Regions from separate parts of the Streptomyces sp. NBC_00876 genome, predicted to be linked through region 2. Evidence: predicted binding sites of a transcription regulator. Region 2 holds the regulator's gene; the other holds the start of a gene.
The links. The regulator HrcA, encoded in region 2, represses chaperone genes, less so after heat shock. The targets are predictions, from matches to a motif close to TTNGCACTCNGNNNNNCNGAGTGCNAA.
Positions count from the first base shown of each region.

Region 1: the regulator HrcA is predicted to act here: its motif matches at 2,591-2,617, upstream of groES (co-chaperone GroES).

Region 1 covers NZ_CP108800.1:5,179,185-5,183,599, reverse strand. Annotated here, with positions in the region: gene OG782_RS22930 (hydroxyacid dehydrogenase) at 1-260, shown strand, start outside; gene groL (chaperonin GroEL) at 404-2,026, opposite strand; gene groES (co-chaperone GroES) at 2,130-2,438, opposite strand; gene OG782_RS22915 (hypothetical protein) at 2,737-3,057, opposite strand; gene OG782_RS22910 (polysaccharide deacetylase family protein) at 3,054-4,019, opposite strand; gene OG782_RS22905 (THUMP-like domain-containing protein) at 4,156-4,415, shown strand, end outside.
Region 2 covers NZ_CP108800.1:2,619,354-2,623,768, forward strand. Annotated here, with positions in the region: gene OG782_RS11500 (nitronate monooxygenase) at 1-518, opposite strand, end outside; gene dnaJ (molecular chaperone DnaJ) at 641-1,777, opposite strand; gene hrcA (heat-inducible transcriptional repressor HrcA) at 1,778-2,794, opposite strand; gene OG782_RS11515 (MBL fold metallo-hydrolase) at 2,980-3,702, shown strand; gene OG782_RS11520 (DUF3097 domain-containing protein) at 3,728-4,415, shown strand, end outside.

The sequences.
Region 1 (4,415 bases), 2.6 Mb from region 2:
TCGACGAGGGGGCGCTGCTTCCCGAGCTGACGAGCGGGCGGCTGCACGCGGTGCTGGACGTAACGGACCCCGACCTCCCCCCGGCGTCCTCGCCGCTGTACGACCTGCCGAACGTGCTGCTGACGCCGCATGTCGCGGGGTCGCTCGGCAATGAGCTGCACCGGATGGCGGACCAGGCGCTGGACGAACTGGAGCGCTTCGCGGCCGGCCGGCCGTTCGCGGACCCGGTGTACGGGGAGGGGCTGTCGCGCTCGGCATGATCCAAGCCCCTCCGGGCCGGATGCGGCCGCTGAGGCTGGACTTGGCCGCTGAGGCCTGGCGGGCCGGGCGGCCGGACACGCAAAGGCCCGGTACCCCGAGCGCGGGGTACCGGGCCTCACCGCTTGCGCGGAACAGCTACACGCTAGTGCGAGTGACCGTGGCCGTGACCGGCATCGGCCTCTTCCTCGGCCGGCTTCTCGACGACCAGGGTCTCGGTCGTGAGCAGCAGCGACGCGATGGACGCGGCGTTCTCCAGGGCGGAGCGGGTGACCTTGACCGGGTCGATGACGCCGGCCTTCACCAGGTCGCCGTACTCGCCGGTCGAGGCGTTGAAGCCCTGGCCCTTGTCGAGGTCGGCGACCTTCGAGGTGATGACGTAGCCCTCGAGGCCCGCGTTCTCCGCGATCCAGCGGAGCGGCTCGACGGCGGCGCGGCGCACGACCGCGACACCGGTGGCCTCGTCGCCGGTCTTGCCGAGGTTGCCCTCGAGGACCTTGACGGCGTGGACCAGAGCGGAGCCACCACCGGAGACGATGCCCTCCTCGACCGCGGCGCGGGTCGCGGAGATGGCGTCCTCCAGACGGTGCTTCTTCTCCTTGAGCTCCACCTCGGTGGCCGCACCGACGCGGATCACGCAGACCCCGCCGGCCAGCTTCGCCAGGCGCTCCTGGAGCTTCTCGCGGTCCCAGTCGGAGTCCGTGGACTCGATCTCGGCCTTGATCTGGTTGACGCGGCCGGCGACCTCGTCGGCCTTGCCGCCACCGTCGACGATGGTGGTGTCGTCCTTGGAGACGGTCACGCGGCGGGCGGTGCCCAGCACGTCCAGACCGGCCTGGTCGAGCTTGAGGCCGACCTCCTCGGCGATGACGGTCGCACCGGTGAGGGTGGCGATGTCGCCGAGCATGGCCTTGCGGCGGTCACCGAAGCCCGGGGCCTTCACCGCGACGGCGTTGAAGGTGCCACGGATCTTGTTGACGACCAGGGTCGACAGGGCCTCGCCCTCGACGTCCTCGGCGATGATCAGCAGCGGCTTGGAGGCACCGGCCTGGATGACCTTCTCCAGGAGCGGCAGCAGCTCCTGGATCGAGCCGATCTTGCCCTGGTGGATCAGGATGTACGGGTCGTCGAGGACGGCCTCCATACGCTCCTGGTCGGTCACCATGTACGGGGACAGGTAGCCCTTGTCGAAGGCCATGCCCTCGGTGAACTCAAGGTCCAGACCGAAGGTGTTGGACTCCTCGACGGTGATGACACCGTCCTTGCCGACCTTGTCCATCGCGTCCGCGATGAGGTCGCCGACCTGGCTGTCCTGCGCGGAGAGCGCGGCCACGGCGGCGATGTCGGACTTGTCCTCGATCGGACGGGCGGTCGCGAGGAGCTCCTCGGACACGGCCTTGACCGCGGCGTCGATGCCCTTCTTCAGGGCGGCCGGGGACGCGCCCGCGGCCACGTTGCGCAGGCCCTCGCGGACGAGCGCCTGGGCCAGGACGGTGGCGGTGGTCGTACCGTCACCCGCTACGTCGTTGGTCTTGGTCGCCACCTCCTTCACCAGCTGGGCACCGAGGTTCTCGTACGGGTCATCCAGCTCGACCTCGCGCGCGATGGTGACACCGTCGTTGGTGATGGTGGGAGCACCGAACTTCTTGTCGATGACGACGTTGCGGCCCTTGGGGCCGATCGTCACCTTCACCGTGTCGGCAAGCTTGTTGACGCCGCGCTCGAGGGCGCGACGGGCGTCCTCGTCGAACTTCAGGATCTTCGCCATGGAGCTGAACTGTCCTCTCAGAACAAGAACTGCGCCCCTCGCCGCCCGGCTAGATATTTCGCAGGGGGCCAGGGGCGCAGAACAGAAGCAAACGTTGAGTGAATTACTTCTCGATGATCGCGAGCACGTCGCGAGCCGAGAGGACGAGGTACTCCTCGCCGTTGTACTTCACCTCGGTGCCGCCGTACTTGCTGTACAGCACGACATCGCCGGTCTTGACGTCGAGCGGCAGGCGCTCGCCGTTCTCGAAGCGGCCCGGGCCCACGGCCAGGACGACGCCCTCCTGGGGCTTCTCCTTGGCGGTGTCCGGAATAACCAGGCCGGAGGCCGTGGTCTGCTCGGCGTCGAGCGGCTGGACCACAATGCGGTCCTCGAGCGGCTTGATCGCAACCTTGGAGCTGGCGGTCGACACGATCCGGTCTCCCCCTTCGGAGATCTCACGGGGTTAACAGTCTTTGGGTGGCGACCAGATGGGCCCGTCGTCGCGGGTGCCGGACCTGCCGGTCGCACAGTACTGCTGGCACTCTCCATCGGGGAGTGCCAGCACTGAGACTATGACCGCGATTAGCACTCGGTCAAGCGGAGTGCCAATTCACGCCCCTCGTGGCGTCCGGACCGGCCGCCTTCGCGCCCCTCGGACCACCGCGCCCGGCCCCCCGCAGCGGCCGCCACAGGGGAGAACGCCCCAGGCCCCCGGGCCGTTCCGTACCTCAGGAGTGCGCGCACCCCGCCCCCGCACGCATCCCCGGATACGGTCCCGGCCGGTCCGGCCACCAGCGGGCCGGCGGGTGCTGCGGACCCGCGTACCCGGCCCGCCGAGGCCCGCAGGCGACGACGGCCATCGCCCCCGGCGCCTCGCCGCGCACCGCGGCGGGCAGCGCCTCCGGTGCGCTCGGCGACGGGTGCACCTTCTGGGCCGCCTTGCGGCCCAGCCGCTCGATCGGGTCGACCGACTGCGCGCAGCCGGTCGTGGCGGCCAGGAGCGCACCGGCGGTCAGCAGTCCGGCCAGCAGCCGGTGCGCCCTTCTCATACGTAGTCCTCCAGCCGTGCCACGGCGTACCCCTTGTCCGTGATGACCTTCATGACGGACCTGATCAGGTCGGGCATGCTGCCCTTCCAGTCCTTCTTGCCGCGGAAGTGCGTGAGGATGATGTCGCCGGGGTGCAGGTCCTGGTCCTCCTCCCGCCACTCCATGTGGTCGGGGAACGCCTCGGCCGACCAGAGCGGCACGGCCGTGATGCCGCAGGACTTGGCGATCCGCAGGGTGTCGCCGTTGTAGTTGCCGTACGGCGGCCGGAAGAGCCGGGGTCGCTGGCCGTACTGCTTCTCGATGATGTCCTGCTGGTCGCAGATCTCCCGCTTCTGCTCGGCGTAGGAGAGGCCGGGCAGGTAACGGTGGTTCAGCGTGTGGTTGCTGAGCGCGACGCCGCGGTCCTGCGCGTCCTTGAAGTACGCGTAGTCGTCGCGCACCAGGTAGTCGCTGAGGAAGGCGCTGTACGGGATGTTCAGCTCCGACATCATCCGCAGCAGCTCGGGGTCCTTGTCGTCCCCGTCGTCCATCGTCAGGAAGACGATCTTCTTATCGGTGGGGACCGTGGTGAAGACCGGCGGCAGCGAGTCGTCACCGCCGTTGACCTCGAAGCCCTTGCGGGTCGTGATGTGCGGCTTCACCGCGGGCGGCGCCGGCGGCGCCAGCGGAATGCCCGCCAGGCCCCACTTCCTGGCAGCGGCGGCGCGTGCGGCCTGGGCGCGCCGCTCCTTCTCGGCCCGCACCGCGAGCGCGGCCGCCGCCTCCGGCCGGGCCTGCGCACCCGGATGCCCGGCCTCGGCCCCGGTCCGCCGCGCGGCGTCGGCGTCCGCGCGGCCTCCGGTTTCGGCCGCGCAGCCGGAACCGACGGCGGCGACCAGGAGCGCGGCCAGGACCGCGTAACCCGGGCGGCGCCGCAGACGCCTCCGCCCGCGCCCGGTCCGGACCTCTGGGCACGTCACCATCTCCGGTCTGCGCCTGTTCATAACCAATTCTTCCTTTTGTCGTACTGGCTGCATGGCGCCGCATCCTGCCAGTACGTGATCGGGCATCCGGCCCGACACCGCCGCCCGGCCCGCACGGTCCCCCGGCTGGCTCACAATGGGGCGGGTGAACGCTCTCGACCCGACCGACGCCCCCGACCCCCTCGCCGTCTTCCTGGCCCTGCGCTCCCCCGAGGGCGCCGAGCTGCTGGCCGGGCTGCGGTCGTACGACCCCGCCACGGAGCTCGCCACCGCGACCCGGCTGCGCCGCAGCCACCCGGCCGCCCTCGTCTCGGCGGTGCTCGGGCAGGCCCGGCTGCGGCAGCGGGCGGTGGCGAAGTTCGGCGCCCAGGACGCGCACCGGATGTTCTTCACGCC
Region 2 (4,415 bases):
CCCTGGGCGCAGACGGCGTCGGCGCCCGCCCACTGGGCGGCCTGGGCCTCCTCGGGCGAGGTGACCGTGACGACGGTGTACGTACCGGCCGCGGCGAATGCGTCGAGGGTGTCGCGGGAGGGGCAGCCGAAGGTGAAGGAGACGACCGGGACCGGGTCCTCGAGCAGGATGGCGACCTTGGCCTCGTAGCCGTCGTCGCCGCCGGTGTCGGTGTCACCGAGCGGGGTCTCGTACCAGGAGGTCTCGCCCGCGAGCTGGTGGCGGTACACCTCGACGGCGGCCGGGTCGGAGAGGTTCGGCTGCGGCATGAAGAGGTTGACGCCGAAGGGCTGGCCGGTGAGTCCGCGCACCTGCTTGATCTCGTTGTACATGCCGTCCGCCGTCTTGTACCCGGCGGCCAGGAATCCGAGCCCGCCGGCCTCGGCGACGGCCGCGACGAGCTGCGGACAGGAGGCTCCGCCCGCCATCGGGGCCTGCACGATCGGATACCGGCAGAGATCGGTCAATGCGGATGACATGACCGCATCGTGTCATGTCCTTCCCATTCCGTGATGCGCACCCCGCTGCCACGTTTTGTCCGCAATGCGGTACGGGCCCGGAATAATCCGGGCCCGTACCGCATCGATCCTGACGAGAGGCGCTAACGGCCGTTGAACGCGTCCTTCAGCCGCGAGAACAGGCCCTGCTGTCCGGGCTGGAACTGGCCGGTGGGCCGCTCCTCGCCGCGCAGTTTCGACAGCTCGCGCAGGAGGCGTTCCTGCTCCGGGTCCATCTTCGTCGGGGTCATCACCTCGACGTGCACGATCAGGTCGCCGCGCCCGCCACCGCGCAGGTGGGTGATGCCGCGCCCGTGCAGCGGGACGGACTGGCCGGACTGGGTGCCCGGCCGGATGTCGACCTCCTCCAGGCCGTCGAGCGTCTCCAGCGGCACCTTGGTGCCGAGGGCCGCCGCCGTCATGGGGATGGTGACCGTGCAGTGCAGATCGTCGCCGCGCCGCTGGAACACCGCGTGCGGCAGCTCGTGGATCTCGACGTAGAGGTCACCGGCCGGGCCGCCGCCGGGGCCGACCTCGCCCTCGCCCGCGAGCTGGATGCGGGTGCCGTTGTCGACACCTGCGGGGATCTTCACGGTGAGCGTGCGCCGCGAGCGGATGCGGCCGTCGCCGGCGCACTCCGGGCACGGGGTCGGCACGACCGTACCGAAGCCCTGGCACTGGGGGCAGGGCCGCGAGGTCATGACCTGGCCGAGGAAGGACCGGGTGACCTGGGAGACCTCACCGCGGCCGCGGCACATGTCACAGGTCTGCGCGGAGGTGCCGGGCGCGGCACCCTCGCCGCTGCAGGTCGTACAGACGACGGCCGTGTCGACCTGGATGTCCTTGGTCGTGCCGAAGGCCGCCTCGGAGAGGTCGATCTCCAGCCGGATCATGGCGTCCTGGCCGCGCCGGGTGCGCGAACGGGGTCCGCGCTGCGACGCCGTACCGAAGAACGCGTCCATGATGTCGGAGAAGTTGCCGAAGCCACCCTGTCCGAATCCGCCCGCGCCACCTCCTCCGGAGGCGGACAGCGGGTCGCCGCCGAGGTCGTAGACCTGCTTCTTCTGGGCGTCCGACAACACCTCGTAAGCGGCGTTGATCTCCTTGAACCGCTCCTGGGTCTTCGGATCGGGGTTCACATCCGGGTGCAGCTCGCGCGCGAGCCTCCGGAATGCCTTCTTGATCTCGTCCTGAGAGGCGTCGCGGCGCACGCCGAGTACGGCGTAGTAGTCCGTGGCCACTTACGACTCCGCCAGGATCTGTCCGACGTAACGTGCCACTGCGCGTACCGCTCCCATCGTTCCGGGGTAGTCCATGCGGGTCGGTCCGACCACGCCGAGTTTGGCGACTGCCTCGTCGCCCGAACCGTAGCCGACCGCGACGACGGACGTGGAGTTGAGCCCCTCGTGGGCGTTCTCGTGCCCGATACGTACGGTCATGCCCGAGTCCTTGGCCTCGCCGAGCAGCTTCAGCAGCACGACCTGTTCCTCCAGTGCTTCCAGCACCGGCCGGATCATCACAGGGAAGTCGTGCCCGAAGCGGGTGAGGTTGGAGGTGCCGCCGATCATCAGCCGCTCCTCCGTCTCCTCGACGAGGGTTTCGAGCAGGATCGAGAGCACGGTGGACACGGTTCCCCGGTCCTCGCTCTCGAAGGATTCCGGCAGGTCCTGCACCAGCTGCGGGACGTCCGCGAAACGGCGCCCCACGACCCGGCTGTTGAGCCGGGCCCGCAGATCGGCGAGAGAGGTCTCGCCGAACGGCGCCGGGCAGTCGACCAGCCGCTGTTCGACCCGTCCGGTGTCCGTGATCAGCACGAGCATCACCCGGGCCGGGGCCAGGGACAGCAGTTCCACGTGCCGCACGGTCGAGCGGGTCAGCGAGGGGTACTGCACGACGGCGACCTGCCGGGTCAGCTGCGCGAGCAGCCGTACGGTACGGCCCACGACATCGTCGAGGTCGACCGCGCCGTCGAGGAAATTCTGAATGGCCCGGCGTTCCGGCGACGACAGGGGCTTGACGCCCGCGAGCTTGTCGACGAAGAGCCGGTAGCCCTTGTCCGTCGGGATGCGTCCCGCGCTGGTGTGGGGCTGGGCGATGAAACCCTCGTCCTCCAGCACCGCCATGTCGTTGCGGACGGTGGCCGGGGAGACCCCCAGCTTGTGCCGCTCCGTGAGCGCCTTGGAGCCGACGGGCTCCTCGGTGCCGACATAGTCCTGGACGATGGCGCGCAGCACTTCGAGTCTGCGTTCGCTGAGCATCGCGCACACCTCCAGCTGTGTACCTCGGTGGTTCTCGGGCCGTTCCCGGGTCCTGCCCTGGCACTCTGTGTGTACGAGTGCCAGCAATCCCCCGGCCAGTGTACGGCGACGGGGTGGCCCCCTAGCAAGGGCGACCGGCCACGCTACCGCGCGACTGCGCAGGTCGATGCCGATAGCGTCGTCCCATGGACGCCTCTTGGGAAGAGTTCGGCTGGGAGCGGCTCGGACACAAAGTGGGCCGCCGACGCCTTCCGGTGTGGGATGCAACGGTCGCACTGGTGGCCGGAACGGACGGGGTGTTGCTCTTCGACACCGGTTCGTCACTCCGTGAAGGGGTGGAAGTACGCGCCCAGGCGCAGTCCCTGCTCGGCAGAAGGGTGACGCACATCGCACTCAGCCACCCTCATTTCGATCATGTACTGGGCACGGCCGCCTTCGCCGGGGCGCAGGTGTACGGCGCGCGCGGCATGGCGGAACTGCTGCGGAGCGGGGCCGACGAGCTGCACTCCGACGCCGTGCGGCAGGGCCTGGCCGAGCACGACGCCGCGGAGTCCACCGATGCGCTGGTGGCGCCGCACCACCAGGTGTCCGGCGAGTGGACGCTCGATCTGGGCGGCGGGTGCGAGGTGGTGCTCGTGAACGTCGGCGCGGGACACAGCGGCCACGACCTGGCGGCACTGGTGCCCGGCTCCCCCTCGATCGTGTTCTGCGGCGATCTGGTCGAGGAGTCCGGTGAACCCCAGGCGGGCCCGGACGCGTTCCCCGCGCGCTGGCCGGCGGCGCTGGACCGGCTGCTGGAGCTGGGCGGCGAGGACGGGCTGTACGTGCCGGGGCACGGGGCGGTGGTGGACGCCGCGTTCGTACGGGCGCAGCGCGACGACCTCGCGGTCCGGTTCGGCGTGTCGTAGGCCACTCCCCGCTTATCGTCGTCCGATGCGCAGCTACCAGCCGGACCTGACCCCGCCGTGGAAGAGGTCCGCCCCCGTTCCCGAGGTGCCCGCCGAGCCGGATCTGGTCGTGGAGGAGGCCGCCACCGGCTTCTGCGGTGCGGTGATCCGGTGCGAGAAGACGGCCGAGGGTCCGACGGTGACCCTGGAGGACCGCTTCGGCAAGCACCGGGTCTTCCCGATGACGCCGCGCGGCTTCCTCCTGGAGGGCCGGGTCGTGACGCTCGTGCGCCCGTCGGCGGGCGGCCCGGTGCGCCCCGCCCGTACGGCCTCCGGTTCGGTGGCGGTTCCCGGGGCGCGGGCGCGGGTGGCGCGGGCCGGGCGGATCTATGTGGAGGGCCGGCACGACGCGGAGCTGGTCGAGCGGGTCTGGGGCGACGACCTGCGGATCGAGGGCGTGGTCGTCGAGTACCTGGAGGGCATCGACGACCTCCCGGCGATCGTGCGCGAGTTCTCGCCGGGCCCGGACGCGCGGCTGGGGGTGCTCGTCGACCATCTGGTGCCGGGGTCCAAGGAGTCGCGTATCGCGGCGCAGATCTCGGACGGGAACGTCCTGGTGGTCGGCCACCCGTACATCGATGTCTGGGAGGCGGTGAAGCCGTCGTCGGTGGGGATCGCCGGGTGGCCGGTGGTGCCGCGCGGCCAGGACTGGAAGACCGGTGTGTGCCGTTCGC